2 regions of the Paenibacillus sp. FSL P2-0121 genome follow, and region 2 is predicted to be linked to the other one. Evidence: a T-box and tRNA genes for the amino acid it is inferred to sense, from the RefSeq annotation. Region 2 holds a T-box; the other holds one or more tRNA genes.
What was found. A T-box is a leader RNA that pairs with one kind of tRNA and senses whether it is charged. The one in region 2 lies ahead of MKY54_RS24825 (valine--tRNA ligase), so its partner is inferred to be a tRNA-Val.
Positions count from the first base shown of each region.

Region 1: it has a tRNA-Val gene. The T-box ahead of MKY54_RS24825 (valine--tRNA ligase) is inferred to sense a tRNA for this amino acid. The anticodon was not compared.

Region 1 is NZ_CP150245.1:2,858,545-2,871,050, forward strand. Features, by position in the region: gene MKY54_RS12515 (DUF3951 domain-containing protein) at 1-86, opposite strand, end outside; gene MKY54_RS12520 (hypothetical protein) at 684-1,769, opposite strand; gene MKY54_RS12525 (hypothetical protein) at 2,408-2,593, opposite strand; partial or broken gene MKY54_RS12530 (dihydrodipicolinate synthase family protein) at 2,840-3,585, opposite strand; gene MKY54_RS12535 (hypothetical protein) at 4,667-4,801, shown strand; gene MKY54_RS12540 (hypothetical protein) at 4,921-5,061, shown strand; gene MKY54_RS12545 (hypothetical protein) at 5,117-5,242, shown strand; gene MKY54_RS12550 (helix-turn-helix domain-containing protein) at 5,247-5,426, shown strand; tRNA gene MKY54_RS12555 (tRNA-Val) at 5,567-5,638, opposite strand; gene MKY54_RS12560 (hypothetical protein) at 5,790-6,092, opposite strand; gene MKY54_RS12565 (copper amine oxidase N-terminal domain-containing protein) at 6,255-7,400, opposite strand; gene MKY54_RS12570 (site-2 protease family protein) at 7,672-8,745, shown strand; gene MKY54_RS12575 (hypothetical protein) at 8,845-9,057, shown strand; gene MKY54_RS12580 (GNAT family N-acetyltransferase) at 9,165-9,608, shown strand; gene MKY54_RS12585 (DUF3892 domain-containing protein) at 9,695-9,934, shown strand; gene MKY54_RS12590 (MBL fold metallo-hydrolase) at 9,997-10,734, opposite strand; gene MKY54_RS12595 (copper amine oxidase) at 10,899-11,453, shown strand; gene MKY54_RS12600 (DUF1292 domain-containing protein) at 11,534-11,845, shown strand; gene MKY54_RS12605 (aminotransferase class I/II-fold pyridoxal phosphate-dependent enzyme) at 11,976-12,506, opposite strand, start outside.
Region 2 is NZ_CP150245.1:5,601,650-5,614,155, forward strand. Features, by position in the region: gene MKY54_RS24805 (GGDEF domain-containing protein) at 1-1,073, opposite strand, end outside; gene MKY54_RS24810 (GGDEF domain-containing protein) at 1,092-2,258, opposite strand; gene murC (UDP-N-acetylmuramate--L-alanine ligase) at 2,468-3,844, opposite strand; gene MKY54_RS24820 (folylpolyglutamate synthase/dihydrofolate synthase family protein) at 3,851-5,227, opposite strand; gene MKY54_RS24825 (valine--tRNA ligase) at 5,233-7,932, opposite strand; T-box leader at 8,036-8,319, opposite strand; gene MKY54_RS24830 (LysM peptidoglycan-binding domain-containing protein) at 8,514-9,881, opposite strand; gene MKY54_RS24835 (RluA family pseudouridine synthase) at 10,213-11,148, opposite strand; gene hemL (glutamate-1-semialdehyde 2,1-aminomutase) at 11,145-12,431, opposite strand.

The DNA.
Region 1 (12,506 bases), 2.7 Mb from region 2:
GTAAGGATTACCTTTACAATGATGATTCCTAATGAGAGATAGAAAATCGCGCCTACTCCAGCCAACATGAACAGTACTAATCTCATTGTTAACACCGCCTTTGTTTGATTTTATAATCAAATGTTAATATTTACAAGATTCAGGCTGCTGAGTACTATTCATTCGACTGAGATTTGATGCACAGTAGGAAATGCTTGGGCCACTAGATTTTACAAATGGTGGAACCTTCGAACATGGTCATACCTACACATGAAATGGTTTGACAGTTATAAATATTAATTACTTTAAAGCATCACAGAAAGGTTGTTTTACAGACACCATACTCATATGGATATCCGATCTCATCTATAATTGTAACCTCTGCACCATGTCGACAGATACTGCTCTTAGAGACAGAACCTTTAATGTTGTATATTTCATCTACTGTGCTTCTTGGGAATAAGATAGGTTTTTAGATATATCTGTTTCTAACGGTAAGACCAATTTTTATGTAGTTACTACATTGAATAATAATGGAAAGTTAAGTTTCAAAAGAAGCATCAGCTACCCCTCAGAAGGCAGATCAACCTGAACCAGAACCATCTGGTGATCGCGCAATACTCACAATTACATTAATAACTGGTCTTGAAAAAGTCAGTGTGGCGGTGGTGCCCCGAACTGCTGTATTTCTGTAACGTTTCCGCTTAATTGGATTTGTCAGATGCTTCATAGATTAGGCAGCGAAGGGTCTGATCAGGATAGCGGAACTCCGCGGTATAGCTACTTCCATCTTCCAGCAACAGTTTAACATCCACCATCCCGCGTTTGTTGTTAAATTCGGTATCGGTTAGATAAGCTTTGATAATGGTTCTTGTTTCTCCCTGCTTGTCCGTGATGACCTGCACGGCTTTATGAATCCAACTGGCATCCTTCTGGATGGTGCCGGCTGCGTCGTCGTCGATGGGAGTTCTCTTCAGTGCCAAATTAATGGCTGTCGTATCCTCTACGGCACCGGTTGTTGCATTAATCAACACATCATATTCCCAGAATACCTCGCCTGATCCGAGCAGGGTAAGATTCTTGTAAGGAGCAAAATGAACTGTCCAGGTTGGACGTTTGGTTAGTCCCAGCTCAATCAGCATTCCCGATGTTTTTAGCTTGGATACGTCGGCATCGAACAGCTTGCGCACACTGTCAGAGGCCAGTGCCTCAGCTTCAACCTGGCTGATTTTTTGAGACTGAAGCTGAGGCACAGTCGGATTTCGTTTGGACACGAAGTAATTCAGCCGGTAGTACCAGTCAATCAGCTGTAACAGTTCCTCATCACTCATACTCCTCTCCGGGTAGGTGTACGTATTGGTTTCTAAATCTAGATACAAATCTGCTTGTCCAGCCTTTAACGGCAGCTGCTGCTTGGGGCGGAGGCCGTCATACACATACTTATCGTCCAACACTTGTCTGCGGTTGATTTCGGATTCGGTTTCTTCCCGACCTGAAGTATGGGGATCTTCTGCCTTGTCTATAAAGTCATAGATTTGCTGGATTTGCGCTGCTGTCATCTGTTGATACAGGTCTTGTTGTATGGTGGATACTGGCGCCGGCGCCTCCACCTTCAGCACGGGTATCGTGCTTTCACTCAAAGCCAGCCGGTTACTGCCCTGAATTGACGAACTGTTCTTGGCGAAAACTACGGAATTCATCAGGCTGGGGACGAGCAGCGCACTGGCTGCAAGCACACCAGCTGAAAACAGGATAACAACTAATGTAGCGGACCGCTTTTTCTTGTTCAATCGGATTACCTCCATTGGGATCTAAGATGATGAATCTTTATACATCTTAACACCAAGTTATTATAGAATTAGGAGGATAGTTGTTATGGAGTTGTAAAAAGATCGGATACTTCCCCTTCACCAAGGACAGTCAGGAGTTAATCTCAATTTTGTCCACGTTTTTCTTCAAGAGCCACAGCTACAATGCAAGAAGTGTCTTTACAATAAAGATGTGCCAGAAGCGGGAAGTGTTTACTTAGTGTCGTATTTACATCGATGTGATTAGTCATAACTTTTCACCTAATTGGAAGTATGATTCGTGGGATAATTACATGAACAACAATAAAGTTATTAAGATGGACTTTAAAGCAGAAAAACGATTGGTTGCGAAGAAATAGATAGTTCGGAGAACAAGGAGTTTTTGTACTGATGAACAATAAAGATTTTCAATACAGAGAGACATACTTTATTGTGGGGAATCCAGCAACTCTATGGATACTCATACTTGGATTGGTTTCGTTTGGAACCAGATCCAATAGGCCATCTTATAGATTATGGTGGGATTGTAGAGGGGATGCACCGGATCTATTAAACTTGCTGGATCTCATTTTGTTTGGAAGTGATTTGAATTTAGAGCATGCATTCAATAACCTACGATATCACACTTCTTTAATCCGTTTGATCGCCCAAGAAGGAAAAGAAAATAAACCACTCTTAGTTCTTATTGTGAAGTAACCTGAAGAGTCGCTCTCCTGACAAAAACCAACATATGTCTCTCCACTGACTAAATGTATTTGTAGTTGTAATTCTGTTTCAATTGCGTGAAAAATCAGTGTGAGATTCATATTATAGCCCCCTTGCATAAGATGATTATATTCATAAAATACCCACTTCATTGTTAATGAACGCAAAATAGTTGACAATTGACAATGTTGTAATATTTTAAGCGTGATTTTGGCATAAGCATGTCTATAACAAATCCCCCAACAACCTTAAGTGGTAGGAGGGGGATTTGTTGTATTGATGAAAACTAACGATCCTTACCAGTGTTATAGAGCAGCATATATACTTCCAAATGAATTATATTAAGGTTATACAGTAAACTTTAATTCCTTTAGAATGATATTCAGGTGATTCCTAACGGATTTGTTTAATGGTTGTAAAGGCAAGGAAGACTAGGACTTTTAATTAAGCCGATTATTTCAGCAGCTGCTGAACTCACTCGAAGGCTACCGTAGCTATTGAATAACTTCCAGATCGGTTCTAGTAATGTTGAAAGGTGTTGTGCTTCTTCTAAATGGCCACTTTGAGTCATTCTTGTGATATCTAGACATAACCTCGGAAATAAACCACCTAGCACTGAGTACCATAAGTCACAACCTGCACTCAAGCCTGGATATGCGGATGGATTCCCGCTTATTCCAAACGTAACATGGAGTGGAATAACAGCTCTGAGTTTTTCTACAGCAATTCTGCTGTGCAGCTCATCACTGAAATGGAAATGTGAAGTGCCGGGATTATCATAAACACAAAGTGGAATGGAGAGTGAACTTGTCACCTGTTCGTATAGAAAAAACACCTCTTCATCTGTTAGTGCCTGATAGGAGATAGGAGCCAAGAGTACTGCACTTGCCCCAGCTTGTTGTGCATCTTCCGCTAATTGAAGTCCTTCTAAAGTTCGAATCGCACTTATGCTTGTCATCACGGGAATCCCTTCAGCAGAACTAACAGCAAGCTCAAGGACACGCAAACGCTCCCCTCTACTAAGATACGCATAGTTTCCAGTTGATCCCAGTACACCAATTGAGTCTACTCCCGCCTTTACCAATTCTTTAATAAAAAAAGGGACCAATTTTAGAGGCTAGGTGTTGTTAGAAATTATGAGTTGCCACGTTTGTCCCGTAGCGATTTAGATTCAGAACAAACATAAAATAACCTGTCAAGCTAATGCCTGAAGAGTCTATTAGGTGCTTATACGATAAACTCTGTAAATACTGGGCTTCGAAGCATGCCAGATTTGGTCCGGGACTCCAGATGTACAAACTCCGTATCCTTACCTTTGTATATCAAGATATCAAAGATGGCGTAATACGCTGGGAGTGTCCCAGTGAGTTGAGTTATTTTATCAGTTCCTCTCGCTTGAAATCGGCTCATAACAGATTCAAAATCGGATACTCTCAGTACGAAGATACAGGGACAGAGAGGGTTAATAGCCCTCCTCTCACAAAGGTTATAACGTAGTAGATACATATTGCGACATGAAAAAAAGATAAAAATGCTTATGCATCCTTATCCTTTTCAAGTAATTCTATTATTCTGTCTAATTTTTTTTCTCTATGCTAGTAGTTTTATCTGAAACCTTGTTTTTGGTTCCATAATCACCTTTTAACAGTAAAACCAAGGGAATCGCCAAAACAAATACCAACGGTATTAAAAAAAAATATTGCAAGATAGCACCTCATTAAAAGTTTTTATTTAAGTATAACAAATTTCAAAAAAAAGACTCTCTCCCACAAGGAGGATATAAGAGATAGTTTGGCTGTACTGAACTTATAAAGGGGTTGGATAATCTTCATTTCTTACCCATTAAAGATATACCATAGTAATCCATAAGCTATTCCGAAGTAAGCAATCACACCTAGTAAAGAGATGGATAAAAGAATAGTGATAACTTTCTTGCCGTTCATAAAATTCACCTCTTAATTAATATAGCACGGATTTAGGGAGGAACTGACGTCAATATGGTTAAGATCATCTTTGCTTTTATTCTCTTAGTTTCATTCATAGGGTAAATCGCCGAAATGGACAGAAATAAATTCGGTAGCATGACATGGCAGCAATATGTGTTGCTTCAATAATCGCATTAGCTGCGGTGGTTATTTTTTCATAAAACCCAAATTTGAGAGGAGCAATTATAAATGAAAGCCAACGTAACTACAAAGATCAAGGATATCAAATTTGGTAATAAAGAGGACGTAATCACGTTAACGATCGAGGGCAATATCACAGACCAGCAGGTATCCATCCTGCGAAACATTAAAAATACTGGCTAGCATTCGTAAGCTTCAGCAGCTCGCAAGCTGATCTGGATGATTATACTCCAACACATACGCATCAAGGTATTCGCGGAACGATTGATAATGATGGATCGGTTAATGTTGACTCCGGTCAGATGACGATAGAAGAGGTGACTGAAGAGGAAGACGAGAACGAAGAAAGAGAAGACGATCAGGAAGAACAGGAAGAACAACAGGAACTAAAAGATACAGATGGTCAAATAATTCCTGTGAATAAAGACGATCTGCCGTTCTAAGATGGTATACTCCCCGACTTCGGTCGGGGGATTCTTAACAAAGGGGGATTGCCCAGTGCAACAGATTTTATTGCCTGAGATAGATAGAGAACGGACGCAAGCTGCCGTTGAAGCGGCTCTTGAAAAATATAGGATATTTGAGTTTTTGTCTTTCGAGAAGGAGGAAGAGAAGGGTGATTGAACAAATGTATAAGACTACTTCTGATTATCCCTCTGTACTTACAGCGAAGGAAATACAACAAATACTTGGTATAGGTGAGCGTCAAACATATGAACTATTAAACTCGGGTCAATTTCATATCGTGAGGGTCGGAAAGATGATAAAAGTCTCAAAAGATGTATTTCTTAAATGGTTACAGGGATAAAAAAAAGTGGTGCCGATTATGGCACCACTTTTGCTTTAGTCTACTACAGGGCACCATAATGGCACCAATTCGTAATTCACTCAAAACATAAACATCCCTAAACAAAAGAAAAAGCCTTATTATATAAGGCTTTTTCAGTATAGGACGGATGGGGTTCGAACCCATGACCCCTACCCTGTCAAGATAGTGCTCTCCCGCTGAGCTACCGTCCTGCGACGAAATTTATAATACCATACGATAGAGTAGGATGGCAATTCTTTTTTATAATCAATATAGATGTAGAGTGGTATTATATCTTAATTTTCTCCGATTAAGTAGTTAAATAGCTAGAAAGGGGATGACCCTTCATCCCCCTGCACCGAGTCAGATAAAAAACGGGAGTAGAAATAGACTGCTTATTCCGAAAAAAGGGATACGGCGTGGATAGAAGCGGCGTCTTGGGTAAAAGCCGGGCTGGAACCCGAATTGTCTATAGTTCGACTGCTCGGCAGGCATTCCGTTCATACGATCGACCATTTCATTGCTGGGAACCGCTAGGGTGATATAGTTCTGATCCACGTGAGCGATGAAGCCGTCAAAGGATTGACCATCAGTCGTTACTATACCTACATATTTATTCATGCAATTCCAAGCGACCTGTTGATGAAAATTTGTATTTGATTCCATGGATATCCTCCTCGAATGTTTCAATCCTGATAACAGTCTATGGTCCTTTGCCTACAACGTTCACGGCGTTTGCCTATATGTAGGAAGGTTAATTTTCAGGGATAATCACTGAGGAGGATTCGATTAGTTCTTTAATCTATACACATGCTTGTGCTGTACTTTCTAATCAGTATTATTCTTGGAGTTATTGGAATGAGCTTCAATGGAGTAGATAACTTCTTTTTTGCCAGTAAGCGGGGAGTCATTTATAAAATACAATTTGTCACCGCTCCGTTTTACGAATTTCAAAGTATCTCCTTTAAAAGGAACATCGTTATTTTCCGCATATTCCTGATCCTTTGCTGTGAGTAGCTCCTTATACAAAAGGGTTCGCTCGCCTGTTTGGCGGTCGATTAAGGTTAGCAATCCATTCTGATTTCCACGAAGCAGTATGATTTCTTTATCAATGCTTTCTACATAGTAAGCATCTTCCTCGCCACCCAGCTTTACAAGATCAAGAGTATCTATTACATTGCCTGTGCCGTCTTGGATGAAACGTAAGGTATTACCATCATGCAAGATGAGGTTGCCATCATAAGGTTTGAAATCCGCATCTCCTCTGAACTGGTAAGCGAATGTGGCCTTGCGTAGTAATGCACCATTTTTGAATATGAGTGTGATTTCGCGTGTATTAATATGAGGCTCTCCATAGGAATCAATAATCTTAATGACTAGCAGACCCCCCGCCGTTTTCTCGATCTTCATTCCTGCCCAGTCAAAGTTTGTTTGGAGTGAAGTGAGTTTTATCACCGTATCCTTGCCTTGTGAGACATATAAATCACCATTAGCTTTGACCAGCGTATAGGTACGCCCTCCAAAGGATTCTGTGAAAACATTGTAGGTCTTCAGATCATCTGCTAAAAGTGTGTTCGTTGTGGAGTCCAGACGGAGATGGCTGCCTTCGAAAGCCTTAACGATAAAACGGGCCGGCACATATATCCCATCTTCTTTGGATTTAAAAGGTATTCCTCCTAGATCTACCGCTTTCCCGTCAAGCACGCCTGTTTGACTCCCGATTCGAACAGCAAAATTTTTAGTCCAGCCTTTGAATAGAGCACGTTTGCCGGATTTATCCCATTCCATTTTTAAGCCAGCTTGCCCAGCGATCCCCCGAACATCTACGTAGATTACACCATTTTTGAGCAGCGCAGGTCCGCCTATGTTTCCACCAGGAACGCCAAATTGGTAGTATACTTGCGAAGTATTAGCAGAGGAAGCTTGGGCGAGCGCAGAGGACTCCGATACAGTTAATGAAGAGCTTGCTGACATGGTGGCAGGGAGTAAAAGTGTTGAGAGCATTAAGACGGATAACCAAGCTTTGGAGTGAAAAGAGAGCATATGAACCAACCCTTTCTTTATCTGGCAGTAAAATTTATCCAAGATAGTTGGTTTGACGCTGAAACGTTTCTAAAAGTTGCGTCGTATACTTTCCAAAGGGCTCACTGTAGAAATATCCTTAATGCTTCTATGATAAGATAGATGGAACTGTACAGTAGTTTCTTAAAATTGAAAGATAAAGGAGCTTGTGATCTTGCCGCAAATGCAAAATGAGCAGAAAAAGAATACTTCTACTCCGCTGAAATGGTTGGGGGGCGGAGCCGCCATGCTCCTGTTAAAAGGAAAGGCGATTTTGTCTCTGCTGAAAATAGGTAAAATTGCCGGGCCGTTAATTTCCATGATGGTTTCGATAGGGGCATATGCTTTGATTTATCCGTGGGGGTTTGCTATAGGTATCGTCCTGCTTTTGCTTGTTCATGAATTGGGACATGTCATAGCCGCTAAGCGGATCGGGTTACCCGTCAGCGCTCCGTTATTTATTCCTTTTTTAGGCGCGTTAATTACTATGAAAAAACATCCGCTGGATGCGAAGACAGAAGCGTATGTTGCTTTTGGCGGACCGATTCTGGGTACTATTGGGGCTACTGCTGTTTTTGGAGCGGGATACTATATGGATAGTCCGCTTCTTTATTCCCTGGCTTATATAGGCTTATTACTTAATTTGATTAATCTGCTGCCAATCCATCCGCTAGACGGTGGACGTATTGCTACCGCAGTTACGCGCTGGCTGTGGCTTGTGGGTCTGGTGGGTGGCTTAGCTATAATCGTTTACTTGCGTTCGATTTTGTTCTTTATCATCTGGGCAATGTTTGCTTACGATCTGTATAATAAATATGTGAAAAGACGTAACAACAACCGCCCGCAGTCTGTGACTAAGGGGTTCTTAATTCCCGTGGAGCCCTTGCGAGAGGCGGGTTACATGATTCCAGGAGCTGAGCATCGCCGGGATTTACCTTTTACTACCTACAGTGATCTAGAGAGACAGCAGTATGTTGTGGTCAGATGGGACCAGCTGAATTATTATGGCAAAGCTACACTGCCACAGCAATGTATTATTGAAAAGGTAAGAATTTCGCAGCTGGAGCAAGTAACGTTAGAGAATGGTCTTCATTTAAAGATGCAATGTGACATCAGCTGTACCGTGCACGATAATGATAAGTATTACGATGTGCCAGCCAGTACACGCTGGAAATATGGAACAGCTTATTTTGTTTTAGCAGGCTTTTTGGTTGGGATGATGTATCTAGTCCATTTGGTTGGAAACGTCAATCTCTAAGAGGGCAACTGGAATGAATAGCTCCTATTGTTTATAAAGCTCCTGAATCGTCAAAGCTGTAGTGAGTATAACTGCAGCTGCGATGAAAGGAGCTTTTTTATGTCTAAAATTGTGAAATGGGAAGTCGGCGTTTGCCTAGTGTTACTGCTGGGTGTAGTGGGGTGCTCTACGGTGAAACCCGCAAAAGTTATCGAAATCAATGAGATGACCAATCTGGATGGCAAATCTAAAAGTCAGTATCCTCCGTTGTCACCTGTGATGCAAGACGTATATAACCGTTCAATCCCTGAAGAAGTATATTCTGTGGATTAGTCTACTGAGAGGTTAAGGATTCCATGTGTAGGCTTTTCTTTCTTGTCATTATTTTATATAATAGACAACTATCGTTGGCTATATAGAGAGAGGAGTTTGCAACTAACATGGCGGCAGAAATCTTACGGGTAACTACAGAGGAACAGCTTCAGATGGGGCTGGATATCCGCACTAAAGTATTTGTTGAGGAACAAAAGGTACCGGCCGAGGAAGAAATTGACGAATATGATGCCATCAGTCCGAATGCGCACCATATTCTGATTATAGATGAAGGGATACCTGTAGCAACGGGTAGATTGATCTATTACAAAGCAGGTACGGCTAAAATGCAGCGCATCGCCGTATTGAAAGAATATCGGGTCAAAGGATACGGACGTGTCTTGTTACTGGCGATGGAAGAGCTTGCTCGGGAGCTTGGACTGGAAGCTTCAATTCTAGATGCTCAGTGTCAGGCAGAGAATTTCTATAAGAAACTCGGCTATGAAGTTATTTCTACAGAGCCATTCTATGATGCAGGTATATTACATGTACGGATGCAAAAAATGCTTTAAAGATTGGTGCACATAATTATTGGACGCTCTACGCAAGCTAGGATGTGCCGAATGATGGCAAATCCAAGTGCAAGGGGCGAGCTAAAGTGCCAAATAACGAACGTGAATCTTTCGTAGCTGTTCAAAAAAATGGGGATGGCGATTTAACAAGCTTCCAGACCTCTACAGGACGTGTGCTGGCGTATGACCAAGCCCTGCAAGAAGTACAGGCCGGAAATATTGCCGGAGTGAACGCTTTTAAAGGTAAGGATGGAGAAACTTATATTCGCGGAGATGCGGATGGAGATCCAACTAACAATCTGGATAATTTGCCGACATTTTCATAGTTCAACACGAAAAGCCGTACATACGTCTACAGACGTTTATGTACGGCTTTTTTTTGTAAAGATCAGAGTTTATAGTTCACATGCTGCTCTAAAAATTCCATCTCTCCTGTAAGTCCGACGAAATCTGGTTGTTCATCGCTATAATGCATGAGCTTGATCCGCTCGCGAACATCTTTAGGCAGAGACATCAGCTCTTCCAGCGTGGTGTGAACAACGCCTGTTCCACCTAGTTGGCAGTCATGCAGGATGATCCGGATCCCGCGCTCCCGCACAAGGCTAATCAGTAGATCCGGCTGAAAGGTCATGTCCGCACTATAAAAAATCTCGTTGTTTATTAGAAGGGAATAACTGTTTTTCCCGGGAATATGCGGTGTTTGTATGATCTCTAATGAAAGAGTAGGAGAGAACTTGTAGGTATTTTCAGGCTGCATGGGCTTAACATCGAAGATATCAGATAAGGAAGACACAGCATCTTCTTGGTATAGACCTCCCTTTAACGTATTGTTCCATAAGGGCTCTATAAGTGTCTCGGGAAGAAGTAAGGTCATTTTTTTACCGTGCACATGCTTTAAGGTTAGTGCAAGCTCTTCCAGCCCTCCAACATGATCTGCATGAATATGTGTAATGAGCGTAGCATTTACGTCACTGAAGGATTTTTCAAGTCTATGCATGGCAAGCGGGGCTGTTATCCCGCAATCAATCAGCAGGGTGTAATTTTCATCTAGCAGCAAGCCATTGTTGTTAAAATATTTTTTCGCAAAAGCATTGCCTGTTCCTAGCATTTGTAGGCTTAGACTCATAAGAAAGAACCCTCCTGAAATCGGTTATAGCTAATGTTTCTACTTCGAATAAGACCATAATATCATTTTTCGCAAGATCAATGAAATATTTACCTGAAATCAGCGCAACTTGCTGAAACAAAGTAAGTATATATTAACAGCATGAATTATCTGGAGGGTCTCAAATGAATAGATGGAAAAAAATCACTTTTTGCGTGTTTGCTTTTTCCTTAATGGGTGGCTCATTATTATTCGCCGATTCCGTTAATCAGAAAATTAGAGTATGGAGCAACGGAAAAGAAATTGTAGACGGCGGTTATCTAATTGATGGAAAAACGTACATTCCTGCTAGAGAAACAGGCGGGGTTGTTACTTGGGACGGTTCTGGGAAAGTTACGATCCTTAAACCTAATGTCCATATTGTACTTTTTAAAGGGGATACGGTTTTTGGCAATGTCAATGTAGGCAAGCTGAAAATAAAGATATTAACTCAGGTAGATAGTCTGACCGAAGAGATTTCAGCTGTGAAAGTGGCCATGACAGATCCGTCTGGAAACGTTAAGGATATTCAGTCACAGGTGCTTGAAGGCTCGCAGAAGGATAATTTCTGGTTTCCAACCTCGGAGTTTACTTATGATTTTAAAGAAGCGGGCAAATACCGGGTAGGCTTCTATATTAAGCCCTCCAAAAATGCCGATTACGTACTTGTGTCGGAGAAGGTAATAACAGCGTTAAATTAGGTGTTCTAAATTGACCTGAACTAATCTAACGTGGTACGATACCAGATGTAGGATAATACAATTCAAAGTGAGGTATTACAATGAGCGATCACAAACATGAGCATGGTGAAGCATGCGGTTGCGGGCATGATCACGACCATGAGCACGAGGAGTTTGTGCTGACCTTGACGAACGAGCAGGGCGAAGATGTGGAAATGGTGCTTGTAGAAACGTTCGACATAGGCGAGAAATTATATGCTCTGTTGTTAGAGCGCGAGAATCCAGAAGCAGACGGCATTATTCTGCGTATGGAAGAAGAAGACGAAGAAATGGTATTGTATAATATCGAAGATGAAGAAGAATGGAAAGCTGTTGAAGAAGCTTACAACAATCTGCTTGCTCAGCAAGAATAGATTCTAGCGACTAAACTTAAGCTGTTCTATGTGAATGGAACAGTTGATGCTTATATACAGAAACCCGATACTCATTATGGTATCGGGTTTTTGTATAAATGATTTAAGTTTTTAAGGAAAAAAATAGATCTTAGGATATAGGATCGGCTTCAACAATCACCTTAACATTAGTGATGCTGCGGTCCTCAGGCCCTTTAACCGGCAGGCCGATTTCGACGTGGTCGATAATGTAGTCGATATTATCCTGAGTAATGACTTCGCCAGGGAGGAGAATCGGTATCCCCGGTGGATATACATAGATAAACTCTGCAATGATGTACCCAGCAGATTCGCGGAACGGAACTAACTGAGTGTCAGCATAAAAAGCATCTCTTGGAATTAAAGCAAGCTGCGGGATTTCTGGAACCTGAACCTTCAGTTCATAGATTTCACCCTTGCTATAATGGATAGCGGATAGCACCCGTAAAGCAGCTAATAATTTATCTACTGATTCTTGAGTATCACCTGGGGTAATAAGGCAAAGAATATTATACATGTCACTCAGTTCAACTTCGATGTTGTATTTCTCACGCAGCCAGTTTTCGGTTTCGTAACCAGTGATCCCTAAATGGCGAACGTGAATGTTAAGTTTGGTTGGATCTAGATCGAAAGTTGCTTCTGT
Region 2 (12,506 bases):
TCACCTGAATCCACCGTGATGATGCCAACACTTATCGTGTAATGCAAGGGTACACCATGAATGACCGCCCCTGTAACGGCTGTGCGCATCCGCTCTGCAATCATATCACTGTTTTGTTCATCAGCTCTATGCAGCAGCACAGTGAACTCCTCACCACCGAATCTTCCGAACAGATCACCATTGCCAAGCTGCTGTTTTATTTTATGAGCCAGATCTTTTAGAACGTGGTCGCCGGTATTGTGGCCGTAGGTATCGTTTATGCGTTTAAAGTGATCCACATCCAGCAGTAAAAAAGAATACGGCAGCTTCTTCATCGCTGAGGCAGCTATTAAAGGCCGGGCGCGCTGTACAAAGGATCTGCGATTCAAAATACCTGTCAACACATCATAAGTGGCCACCCGTTCCAATTCTGTAAAGGAATCCTCCCTATAAAGCAGCATGATTCCTGCAGTTCCTAAGAACATAAGCAAATAAATCCCCAGATAAAAAAATATCTGCAGCCAGTGAGAGGTCTGTGCATTCCATCCTAACATCGAATAAAACGGTTCAAGTCCCTTGCTAACCAGCGCTAAAATTACAACAAAGTACAACAATCCTATGGTTCGCTGGAGAGAGGTCTCTCTAATCTTCACAGCTAATATATAAGCTGGCAACGCTATGATCATAATCCCAAATAGACAAGTTGCAGCCATAACCAACCGCTCATCTGGCATAATTATATGCAGTAGCACTACGATGACAATGGATACTCCGAACAGGATCGTATAATATCGTTCAATCCTACTCCCAAAAACTCTGAGAAGCATCAGAAGCGCTAAGCTTTCCAGCGTACCTCCAGCTAAAGCAAGCAGCATACTGATTGGAATGGGAAGTCGTGAGTCTGTGAAATCATTCAGCAAAAGGAGAATTAAAGCTGCCAGCTGCAAATATTTTGCCGTGACAAACAAGGTAGAAGTCCGTTCCTGCGCGTAACGCAAACGATAGACGACAATAAGCAATACCGTAAAGGATTGCCACATAAAGAGGCAGACCAGCAGTGTCTTGAGATCCAGATGCATGTTAGTGAATTTCACCCCCTGTATTCTCCATGCTCAATAAATATAATTGTATCTGACCACTCGGTTTCTTCCTTCTTGTTTGGCTTGGTATAACGCTTTATCGCTCAGCTTGTACAGCTTATTTATCCAGATCTCCTGATCCGGTATGATTGTAATTACACCTATACTAACTGTATAGCCTTGTAAAAGTTTTTGTGTAGGCGTCTTCATTACTGCCTTTCGTAACACTTCAGCTTTCCGGTCACAGCTAGCTTCATCCAGCCCGCAAAGGATAACTGCAAATTCCTCGCCGCCAAGCCTGCCAAATAAATCGCTGTTTTCGAGGTTGTCCTTAATCGTCAATGCGAATTCTTCCAGAACAACATCGCCGGTATCATGGCCGTATGTATCATTGATTTCTTTGAAATGATCCAAATCCAGCAGCATAAACGAGAAGTACTCTTGCTCAGCAACTGCCTTCTCAAGCCGTACCTCAGCTTCCTCAAGAAATGCTCCACGGTTTAGGATTCCAGTCAAATCATCGTAGCTAGCGATTCGTTTCAGTTTTACAAAGGAATGCTCGTTAGAAAGTAGAATAAAGCCTGCGGCTCCCACAATCAACAATAAATACATCCCCAGGTAATATAAATACTGCGAAAGATTAGTTGTGAACACGTTCATCTCTGGCTCCCAGATCAATGCAACAATCGCGCGGAGCAGCATAATCCCTGCAAAAGCGTAAAACAATATTCCGAGTATCTTCTGAAGAGGGGTGCCTTTGGGGTTCACCGTGAGGTGGTAAGCTGGATAGACAATAAACAGTATCGACCATAGTGAGGTACAGGCTATGCGCCAGCTGGAATGATGAAAGAAGATCGCAACAATACTAAAAGTAATCGAACTAAGTATGGAAAGCGTTATGTAATACAACTTTATCCGCTGACCAAGGATTCCCATCATCAGCAATAAAGCAATAATCTCCAGACAGCAGCCTAAAAGAATCAAAGCGTTGCTAAGTGGAATGGATAAAGCGCGGGGGATATGACCCCATAATAATAATGAACACCAGAAGAGCAGCTGCACCGCCTTTGAGCGTATGAATAAGGTGGATGCCCTGTCTTTAGGAGCGCTCCTCCGGTAATTGGTTATCAGCAGCAATATAAATAGATTTCCAAAAATAAATAAATACACTAACGTTTTGATATCAAGCTGGGAGTCCATGAGTCACCACCTACACGGAAAAATTGATCCTCTACTGACAGCACTATAGCACTCAATGGCTGGTTCAGCAAATACCCTATTTATTTCATTTTTTAGAATGTACATACACCGCTTAAGTATACAAAAAAGCACTTCCCCCTGCACGGAGCTCGGGGGGAAGTGCTATGGTCAAGAGAATATGAATATTCTCGTGTAGGCCTGTGTTTGTATTAACGCTTCTTCAAGCCGTCCGCCAATGCGTATCCAACCTTCCAGATATCGCCTGCACCCATCGTAATCACTAGGTCACCTGGGGCAATACGAGGTTTCAGATCAGCAAGCACATCTTCTTTGGTTGGCAGATGTCTTGCACCAGCGTTACTGTTCTGCACAATAAGCTCAACCAGCTTCGCAGATGTAACCCCCTCAATCTGCTTCTCACCTGCCGGAGAGTAGATGTCGGTGATGATCACCTCATCTGCTTCGCTAAAGGCGCGGCTGAAAGCATCTAGCAGGAAGAACGTACGTGTATACCGCTGAGGTTGGAATACGGCAATAATCCGTTTCCCCGTTGCCTTAGCAGCACTGATTGTCGCCTGAATTTCAGTTGGGTGATGCGCATAATCATCGATGACCAGAATGTCATCGACTTCTCCGAGCACTTGAAAACGGCGCTTCGCACCATGGAATTTCACGATCGCTTCAGCGATTTTTTCAAAAGAGATTCCTGACTTCAAACAAGCGATAACCGCAGCCATTGAATTATACAGATTGTACTGGCCTGGCACGGATAGTTCAATTTGTCCCAATACTACGCCATTATGGTTCATCGTATATGAAACCTGACGGTCGCCAAGAACGATGTCTGTGGCAATATAATCTGCAGTCTTCGACTTGATGCCGTAAGTAATCACCTTACCTGACACTTCAGGCAATAAAGAAATCACATTCTCGTCATCTGCACACACAATCGCAGTGCCGTCTTCACGGGTCTGGTTCATAAACTGTACATAAGCAGCCTTGAGACGGTTAAAATCTCCGCCGTAATTCTCCAAGTGATCTGCTTCCACATTCGTGACAATTCCAAGCCAAGGGTGATAGTGCAAGAAAGAGCCATCACTCTCATCCGCTTCCGCCACTACATAATCGCCTTGTCCTGCCTTTGCATTCGTACCGACGTTCATAATCTCTCCGCCGATAATATACGTAGGATCAACTTCACACTCTTCCATTACAAGTGCGATCATAGAGGATGTAGTTGTTTTACCATGCGCTCCGGCAACGGCTACCCCTTTACGTTCGTTCAATAAACGGGCTAACATTTGTGAGCGGTGCAGAATTGGAATCTTAAGACGCTCTGCTTCCACCCATTCCACATTATCGCTGGACAAAGCCGTAGAGTACACGACGAGATCCGCACCTTTTACTTGTTCTGCTGTATGCCCAATATAAATCTTGGCACCTTTAGCAATCAATTTATCCGTCAATTCTTGGGCAGCCACATCGGAGCCCGTAACCGTATATCCCATTTCTAGCATTACTCGGGCAATCGCGCTCATACCGTAGCCGCCGATCCCTATAAAATGCACACGTTCAGTAGTATCCAACAGTCGTCACCAGCCTTTTTCAGTATCGGGTTGCTGCAAAAGTGTACCGCGCACGTCAGAAATCAAATACAGCGTACCAGATACGACGGCAAGGTCATCCTCCGCTGTAATCGACTTCAGTTGTTGCAGCGCTTTTCCCCAATTATGTTCTACTATGATTACCAAGTTTACCTTGGCATATTTATCCCGCAGACTTTCTGCGATAACCTGCAGATGCTCCGCGTCCATTTTGTTCTGGAAATCCGGTTCGGTCAGGATGAGCGTATCCACTATAGGCAGTATATGCTTAAAGTAGGATTCATGATGCTTATTTGCCATCATTCCCATAAGTAAATTTAATTTACCGTATTTATAGAGCTGTGGCAGGCTTTTGGCAAGGCTCTCCGCGCCTTCCGGATTATGTGCTCCATCCAGTACGATCCTCGGAGATTTACTTACCTCTTCCAGCCTTCCAGCCCAAAATGCATGACGCAATCCTTCCAGAACATCTTCATCCTCTAGCATGAACGCCATATACTGGCGCAAAACTTCAAGAACCATCATGGCTCCTGCCGCATTGCTAATCTGGTGTTCGCCTTTCATCACAATCCCAAGTTCAAGCGAACGGAAGGGACCCTTAAAGTTAAAGGTCTGCACATCCGCATGGATTCCAGTAGCTTCATAGCTAAAATCTTCTCCGGCAAGATAAAGAGTAGAGCGGCAAGCCGCCGCTTTCTCCTTGAGTACAGCCACGACTTCCGGTTGATTTACGCAGCTAACAACAGGTACACCGGGTTTGATAATCCCGGCTTTCTCCATTGCAACCTTCTCAAGCGTATCTCCCAGAATATCCATATGGTCATGGCCGACATTTGTAATCACCGACACGATCGGAGTAACGATGTTCGTTACATCCAGCCTTCCCCCAAGCCCAGTCTCCCATACGACAACATCCGGACAAGAAACACCCGCAAAAAATAGAATGGCCACAGCTGTAGTTACCTCAAACATCGTTGGTGAGCCAAATTCCGTTTCTGCAATCTCATCTACCAAAGGACGAAGGGTATTCACTAGCTCAAGAAGAGTTTCTTCAGGAATGTCCGTATTATTATATTGGAACCTGTTCGTGAACTTCGTAATATACGGAGACGTGAAGGTGCCGACAGAATAGCCGCTTTGCAAAAGTGCGCTTGTCAAAAAAGCACAGGTGGAGCCTTTGCCGTTGGTACCCGCCACATGAATAAATTTCAGCCGACGGTGCGGGTTTCCCAGCTTGTCCATCAACATCTCAATTCTGTCTAAACCTGGCCGGATTCCAAAAGGAATCAGGCCCTTGATCCAGTTAACCGCTTCGGTATATGTCGCAAGAGGGGCGGTGCTCCCGCCCCGATTTAGGTCATCCATGTCTCTTATCCTCTCAGCTCTGCTATGCGGGCAAGTACTTTCTCACGTTTGGCAGAATAATCTGCCTGCTTCGCCTGCTCCTCTTCGATAACTTTTGCGGGAGCTTTGGCCACGAAGCCCTGATTGCTCAACTTTTTCTCTACGCGTTCTACTTCGCTGTTCAGCGTCTGCACTTCTTTTTCCAGACGAGCGATTTCTTGTTCAATATCAATCAGCCCCGACAAAGGCAGAAGCAGTTCCGCTCCCGTTACTACAGCGGACATTACCTTGTCTGGCGTTTCCGGATTCAGGCCAGCTTCGAAAGAAGAGGTATTGCAGAAACGTCCGATGTAGTTGTCGTTACGAGTAATGATGCTCAGTGTTTCCTCATTGCTCGCTTTAATAATCAAATCAACCTTTTTGCTCATCGGTACATTTACTTCAGCACGGATATTACGAACTGCCCGGATTACATCCATCAGCAGGTTCATTTCCGCTACCGCTTGCGGGTTCTCCAGAGCAGCATCATACTCAGGCCAAGCAGCCAAAGTGATTGTCTCTCCTTCATGCGGCAGATGCTGCCAGATTTCCTCCGAAATAAACGGCATAAACGGATGGATCAAGCGCATCGTGCGGTCGAGTACATAAGCAAGTACGGACTGTGTCTTCGCTTTGGCTGCGGCATCCGTTCCGTAAAGCGACAGCTTCGCGAACTCAATATACCAGTCACACAAATCGTCCCAAATGAAGTTGTACAGCTGGCGGCCGGTCTCGCCGAACTCGTACGAGTCAATTAGACGCGTAATTTCACGAGAAGTTTCGTTCAGACGGTGTAAAATCCAACGGTCAGCCGTAGTTAGCTCCCCAGTAATGTCAATATTCTCGAAGCTAACTCCTTCAAGATTCATGAGGGCGAAGCGTGACGCATTCCAGATCTTATTAGCGAAATTACGCGCCTGCTCTACCTTTTCCCAGCGGAAGCGTAAATCCTGACCCGCTGTGCTGCCGGTAGAAATCATATAACGCATAGCATCTGCGCCATACTTCTCGATAACCTCAAGCGGATCTACACCGTTGCCGAGTGATTTGGACATTTTTTGTCCTTCAGCATCCCGTACCAAACCATGCATCAATACGTCCGAGAATGGTTTCTCTCCGGTGAATTCCAGTGCCGAGAAGATCATCCGCGCTACCCAGAAATAAATAATATCGTAGCCCGTTACGAGCACATCGTTCGGATAGTAACGTTTGAAATCTGCACTGTCTTCATTCGGCCAGCCTAGGGTTGCAAACGGCCAGAGGTTGGAGCTAAACCAAGTATCCAGAACATCCTCGTCCTGTTTCAGGTCGGTTAAGCCGCTGATCCGGCGCGCTTCTTCCTCGTCATTCGCCACAACCAGCTCACCGGTAGATTCAGAATACCAAGCCGGAATACGATGCCCCCACCAAAGCTGACGGGAAATACACCAGTCGCGTACGTTTTCAATCCAGTTCAGGTAGGTTCTCTCGAACCGTTCAGGTACAAAGTTAACCCCATTACCATCCTTCTGTGCATTGATGGCAGCTTCGGCGAGCGGCTGCATCTTCACGAACCATTGTGTGGACAGGTACGGCTCAACAACCGCTCCTGAACGTTCACTGTGTCCAACTTGATGCACATGATCTTCAATAGAGATCAGAACGCCTTGCTCCTTCAGATCCGCCGTGATGGCCTTACGGCATTCACTCCGGTCTTGACCTTGGTAAGGTCCTGCTTCTTCGTTCATCGTACCGCTCTCATCCATTACGTTGATCTGCGGCAAATTGTGCCGTTGACCTACCTCGAAGTCATTTGGATCATGAGCTGGCGTGATCTTAACCGCACCGCTACCAAACTCTTTATCTACATACTCGTCAGCGATAATTGGAATCTCCCGGCCGATAATCGGCAGGATCAGGGTTTTACCAATCAGATCTTTATAACGATCATCCTCAGGATGAACAGCAACTGCCGTATCACCCAGCATCGTCTCCGGACGTGTGGTCGCTACAGTGATATGTCCGCTGCCATCTTTAAGGGGGTAACGCAGGTGGTACAGATGACCGTTAACTTCCTTATATTCAACCTCGATATCCGACAACGCCGTACGAGCCGCCGGGTCCCAGTTGATGATACGTTTACCGCGATAGATCAAGCCTTTATTATAAAGCTTAACAAATACCTCGCGAACTCCCTTCGACAAACCCTCATCGAGGGTAAAACGCTCGCGGGAGTAGTCAAGGGAAAGTCCCATTTTTGCCCACTGCTCATGAATGGTGTTCGCGTATTTGTCTTTCCAATCCCACACCTGCTCCAGGAACTTCTCACGTCCGAGGTCATGTCTAGAAATCCCCTGCTCGCGCAGCTTCTGCTCTACCTTCGTTTGTGTTGCAATACCTGCGTGGTCCGTACCTGGCAACCAAAGCGTATCGAAGCCCTGCATCCGTTTAGTACGAATCAGGATATCCTGTAATGTGAAATCGAGCGCATGCCCGATGTGCAGCATTCCCGTTACGTTTGGCGGCGGGATCACAATACTATAGGCTTTAGCATCCGGACGCTGGCCTGCGCGGAAATATCCGCCCTCTGTCCAGTAGGAATACCATTTCTGTTCTGCTGCCTTCGGATCATACGTTGTTGGCATCTCGTTTTTAGATTCATTCGTAGCAGCAGCATCTGCCGCTGTTAGATGGTTTTGGTCAGCCATTCTCTGATACCTCCACTAGTTTACTTGTAGTTGCTTATAGTTGTTAATAAAGTTGCTGTATAGAGCTCACAGGTCTCTGAAAAAAACAAAAAGACCCCTCGTCTCAAAGGACGAAAGGTCATTCTTTCGCGGTACCACCTTTGTTTCGCGCCAATGAAAAATAAAACTACACTTCTTACCCTACGGATTCAGAAGCTTAGCGCGACACTCGTACAGATAACGGCTGCTACCGGCCACAACCTAACTTATCCTTCACAAATATGAAGATAAGCTCAGAAGGGCGACTCCGGGGCGACTTCGGGGGCTGTTTCCTACGGAATGTCACAGCACTTGCAATTCCGCTCTCTGAAGGGCTGACCGCCTACTCTTCCCGTTCCCAGTCTTTACTTAGATATTGCTTACTCCATAATACATTTTGAGCCCCCCCTAGTCAACCTGGATACGCCTTTGCAGCGGGACTTTAGGCTGAATTTCGACTTATTTCTTCTGAAGCATCCCTTCCAACAATGAAACAGCAAAAATCCCGATCCTAATACCTGATCGGGATTCACCTATTCATGTGTGTACGCATCACGATTCGATTACGGGATGTACAACACTTGACCTTCCTCTACACTCTGCCCGGATAAGCGATTATACATTACCAGCTCCCGCGCACTTAGCTGATACTTCTCTGCTATGGTATCCAGTGTTTCTTCACGCTGCACAATACACAGCCGAACTTTGCGGAACATGTTAGCTCCATCCGCACTGGCAATGAATCTGCTCTTCCATTCCGTATTATTGCCAACCTCTGGAACGTCCACTGCTGCAGATGTGTTTCCTTCCGACTGCAGAGCTTCCTGCTCTTTACGGACACGACTGGAGCTTAGTAAAGAGGAGAAGGTGAGATGTTCTTTTTCCGGAATTTCTGCTTCTTTTTTACTGCCCAAGGCGATCTTAAGATCTTGTTTCTCCTCATGAGAAGCCACACTCTCTTGTGAAACAAAAACTTCGTTCGCATTCTCATTAATCGGCGCAGTATTCTCTTCTTGCTTAGGAAGCGCATTATTAGCCTCATTTTCAGAAGCGAACACAGGGATATCCTGAATTGCATCTGCACTAACGGCTGGAACAGCGGTCTCTCTAGGAGTAAAATATTCCTCTGCCGACTGTTGGTTCTCTTCGCTCACATAGCTTGCTTGATTCAGCTGAGACACCTCAACCTCTTTGTTCTGGGCCTCGGCTTTAAACCAGTAATCGGATAAACCCGCTTTAGCATCCTCAACTTGGGAATCCAGACTATGTGTCCGTGCTTTAGCTCCCTTGTCCTTCTCCTGACCGGATGAGAAATTGACTACAGGGGACGTATGAGCGACTCCACTTGAGACTAATGATTCTTCTGTTTCCTGTTCATTCGCTTCGGCATGCTCATGTTCTTCTACAGCAACCTGTGAGGCATCCTCACCGAAGGTCCACTGAGAATTTTCATAAAGCGCATCATTTTCCTGTTCTTGTAGCTCCGCAGTAGCTTCTACCCTGTCATCATTCACAGGAGAATAGGCGACTGTATACTCCTCTTGCTGCCAGGCTGGTTGAGGTTGAGGGTCCGCACCACCGATCCCCCGCAGCGATAATACGCCTGTTATATTCACAGTGCGCATCGTGAGCAGATCGATATCAAAATTCTCAATCTCTACCCCAATATCTTCAATCGAGCTGACGCGTGTAAGCGGAACAGTGATTTCCACGGGAATGGCATGCTCCAGACGTTGTGTTCGGTCATCTTCACTCCGGTAAAGCCCGGTAAGCAACAGCTGACCATATAACTCGGCACGATCCTCCCGCTGAATCACCTGAATTTCCGGAAGTAGTTCAACCTCCTCCAGCTCAGCTATTCCCGGAAGCTCTTCCGAAAGGTGAATGCGTTCGTAAATATCAAACCGCAAGCCGTGGGACTGATCAAACACGGGATATGTCCTCCTTCTTGGCATAATCTAACCCTGAGACAGGCCCAGAGCATAAGCCCAAAATGTTACTCCCCACATGTATATGCTTCAAACAGAGAGGCATGACAACTTTGGTAGTACTAACCGGACAGGATGCTAATAAATTTCATGAATTTAAGAGCTCACCAAACCTTCAGCCTGCTGATAGATGCACTACTTCGTAAGAACAAAGTATTATATGCTGCTTTTATGAATAAGACATGGATAGATGTTTTTTTTCTGAAAAAATAGAAAAAGAACAGCAGAACCAGCTTTTGCTGATTCTACTGTTCCTTAGCCACTTACGTATCTGTCAGGGTGCTTCAGACAGCAGCTCTCGCAGCTGCAGCATATCCTCCGGCCACGGATCGCTGACTTCCAGCTGTTCTCCGCTCCAAGGATGGCGGAAGGACAATGCCTCGCCATGCAGGGCATGGCGGCCGGCAGCGCTGGAAGCCCAAACCGGACCGCCATATAGTTCATCCCCATACAAGGGATGACCCATATGGCTGAGATGAACGCGAATCTGATGCGTCCGTCCAGTCTCCAGCTGCACATGCACCAGGCTTCCGCCATGCAGTGCCTCGCGCTCGATGATTCGCGTCACGGCAGATTGTCCGCCGGGCGAGACCCGTCTGCGCGCAGCGTGATGCCGATCGCGCCCAATCGGGGCATCGATCACCTTAAGCGCAGGCGGCACGATGCCTTCAACGATCGCGGCGTAGTGCCGCGAGATGCTTTTTTCACGCATATTCTCGTCCAGGACTAACTGTGCGAACTCATTTTTCGCATACATCACCGGACCCGTTGTATCTTTGTCCAAGCGGTGAATATGGCGCACAGCCACATTTTCGCCGGAAGTGATATAATGCGCAGCTACGAGGTGATCCAGAGTTACACCTGTTCCACTGCCATCTGGATGTACCGCCAGCCCAGCTGGTTTATGAGCTACCAGGCAAAAATCATCCTCATACAGCACCTCAAGCTCTTCCCATATCGGTTCAAGCCCCGCATCACGATCGGGAAAAAGCGCCAGCCGAAGCCGGTCGCCTTTCCACTGAATGCCTCCCTCGCGGCGTAACCGCAGATGAAGTTTCTCGGGCATGCCTACAGTTTCTAACAGCCACTTGTCAATCGTTGCCTGCGTATCCTCTGCTCCAGTAATGATTTTCCCGGGTGTTACCTCCAGCCACTCTCCACGCCGGGTCCAAGCGCCACCACCGGTTCTTTCTCCGGCTCCGATGCTCAAAGGGCCTTCAGGGCATTATAATGGCCCTCAATGGTATCATCAATATCTTGCTCACTATGTGCAGCCGATATGAACATCCCCTCAAACTGTGAAGGTGGCACACTGATGCCTTGGTTTACCATATGACCAAAATAACGACGGAAAAGATCCGTGTCACTGGACTTAGCCGTTTCAAAATTGATTACAGGTCCTTCAGTAAAGAATGGGCAAACCATCGATCCCACCCGGTTGATAGTGAGCGGAATGCCAGTCTCAATTGAATTCTTTTTCAAACCCGCTTCCAGACGTGCACCCAATTGTTCCAGACGATCATATACTTCCGGGGTCAACAGCTTGAGCGTAGTATATCCGGCTGCCATCGCCAATGGATTACCACTAAGTGTGCCCGCCTGATAAATCGGTCCAGTAGGAGCGATTTGCTCCATGATCTCTCTTTTGCCGCCATAAGCACCCACTGGAAGTCCGCCGCCGATAACTTTGCCAAAACAAGTTATATCCGGAGTAATCCCGAACAAGCCTTGAGCACAGCCACGATTAACACGGAAGCCTGTCATAACCTCATCAAAAATAAGCAGCGAACCATTGTCAGAAGTTAATTTACGAAGCCCTTCCAGGAAGCCTGGAAGCGGTGGAACCACGCCCATGTTGCCGGCAATCGGCTCTACGATCACTGCGGCAATCTCATTGCCAAAACGTTCGAAAGCAATCTGAGTGGACTCCAAATCATTGTAAGGAACCGTAATGGTATTCATTGCAACGCCTTCTGGGACACCCGGGCTATCCGGCAAGCCCAATGTAGCTACGCCAGAGCCAGCCTTAATAAGCAGACTATCGGCGTGACCGTGGTAGGAGCCTTCAAATTTCAAGATTTTGCTGCGCCCAGTGTAACCACGTGCCAAACGAATCGCGCTCATCGTAGCTTCCGTTCCAGAGTTAACCATGCGCACGATATCTACAGATGCCACTCGTTCAACAACAGTTTTTGCCATTTCCGTTTCGAGTAGCGTTGGAGCGCCAAAGCTTGTCCCTTTTACCGCCGTCTCCTGCAATGCCTTCACAACCTCAGGATGCGCATGACCCATAATCAGCGGACCCCATGAGAGCACATAGTCGATAAAGCTGTTGCCGTCGATATCAAAAATTCGCGAACCTATCCCATGATCCACATAAATCGGAGTCAGACCTACGGATTTAAACGCCCGTACAGGGCTGTTCACCCCGCCGGGAATATATTGTTTTGCTTCATCAAAAGCCTTCCGGGACGCTTCCTCTTTACGCGCCATTGGCACATTACTCATGTATCTTCACTCCTATTCTCTTCTTGGTTACACAAGCTTGTACAAACATATATTAGCTGC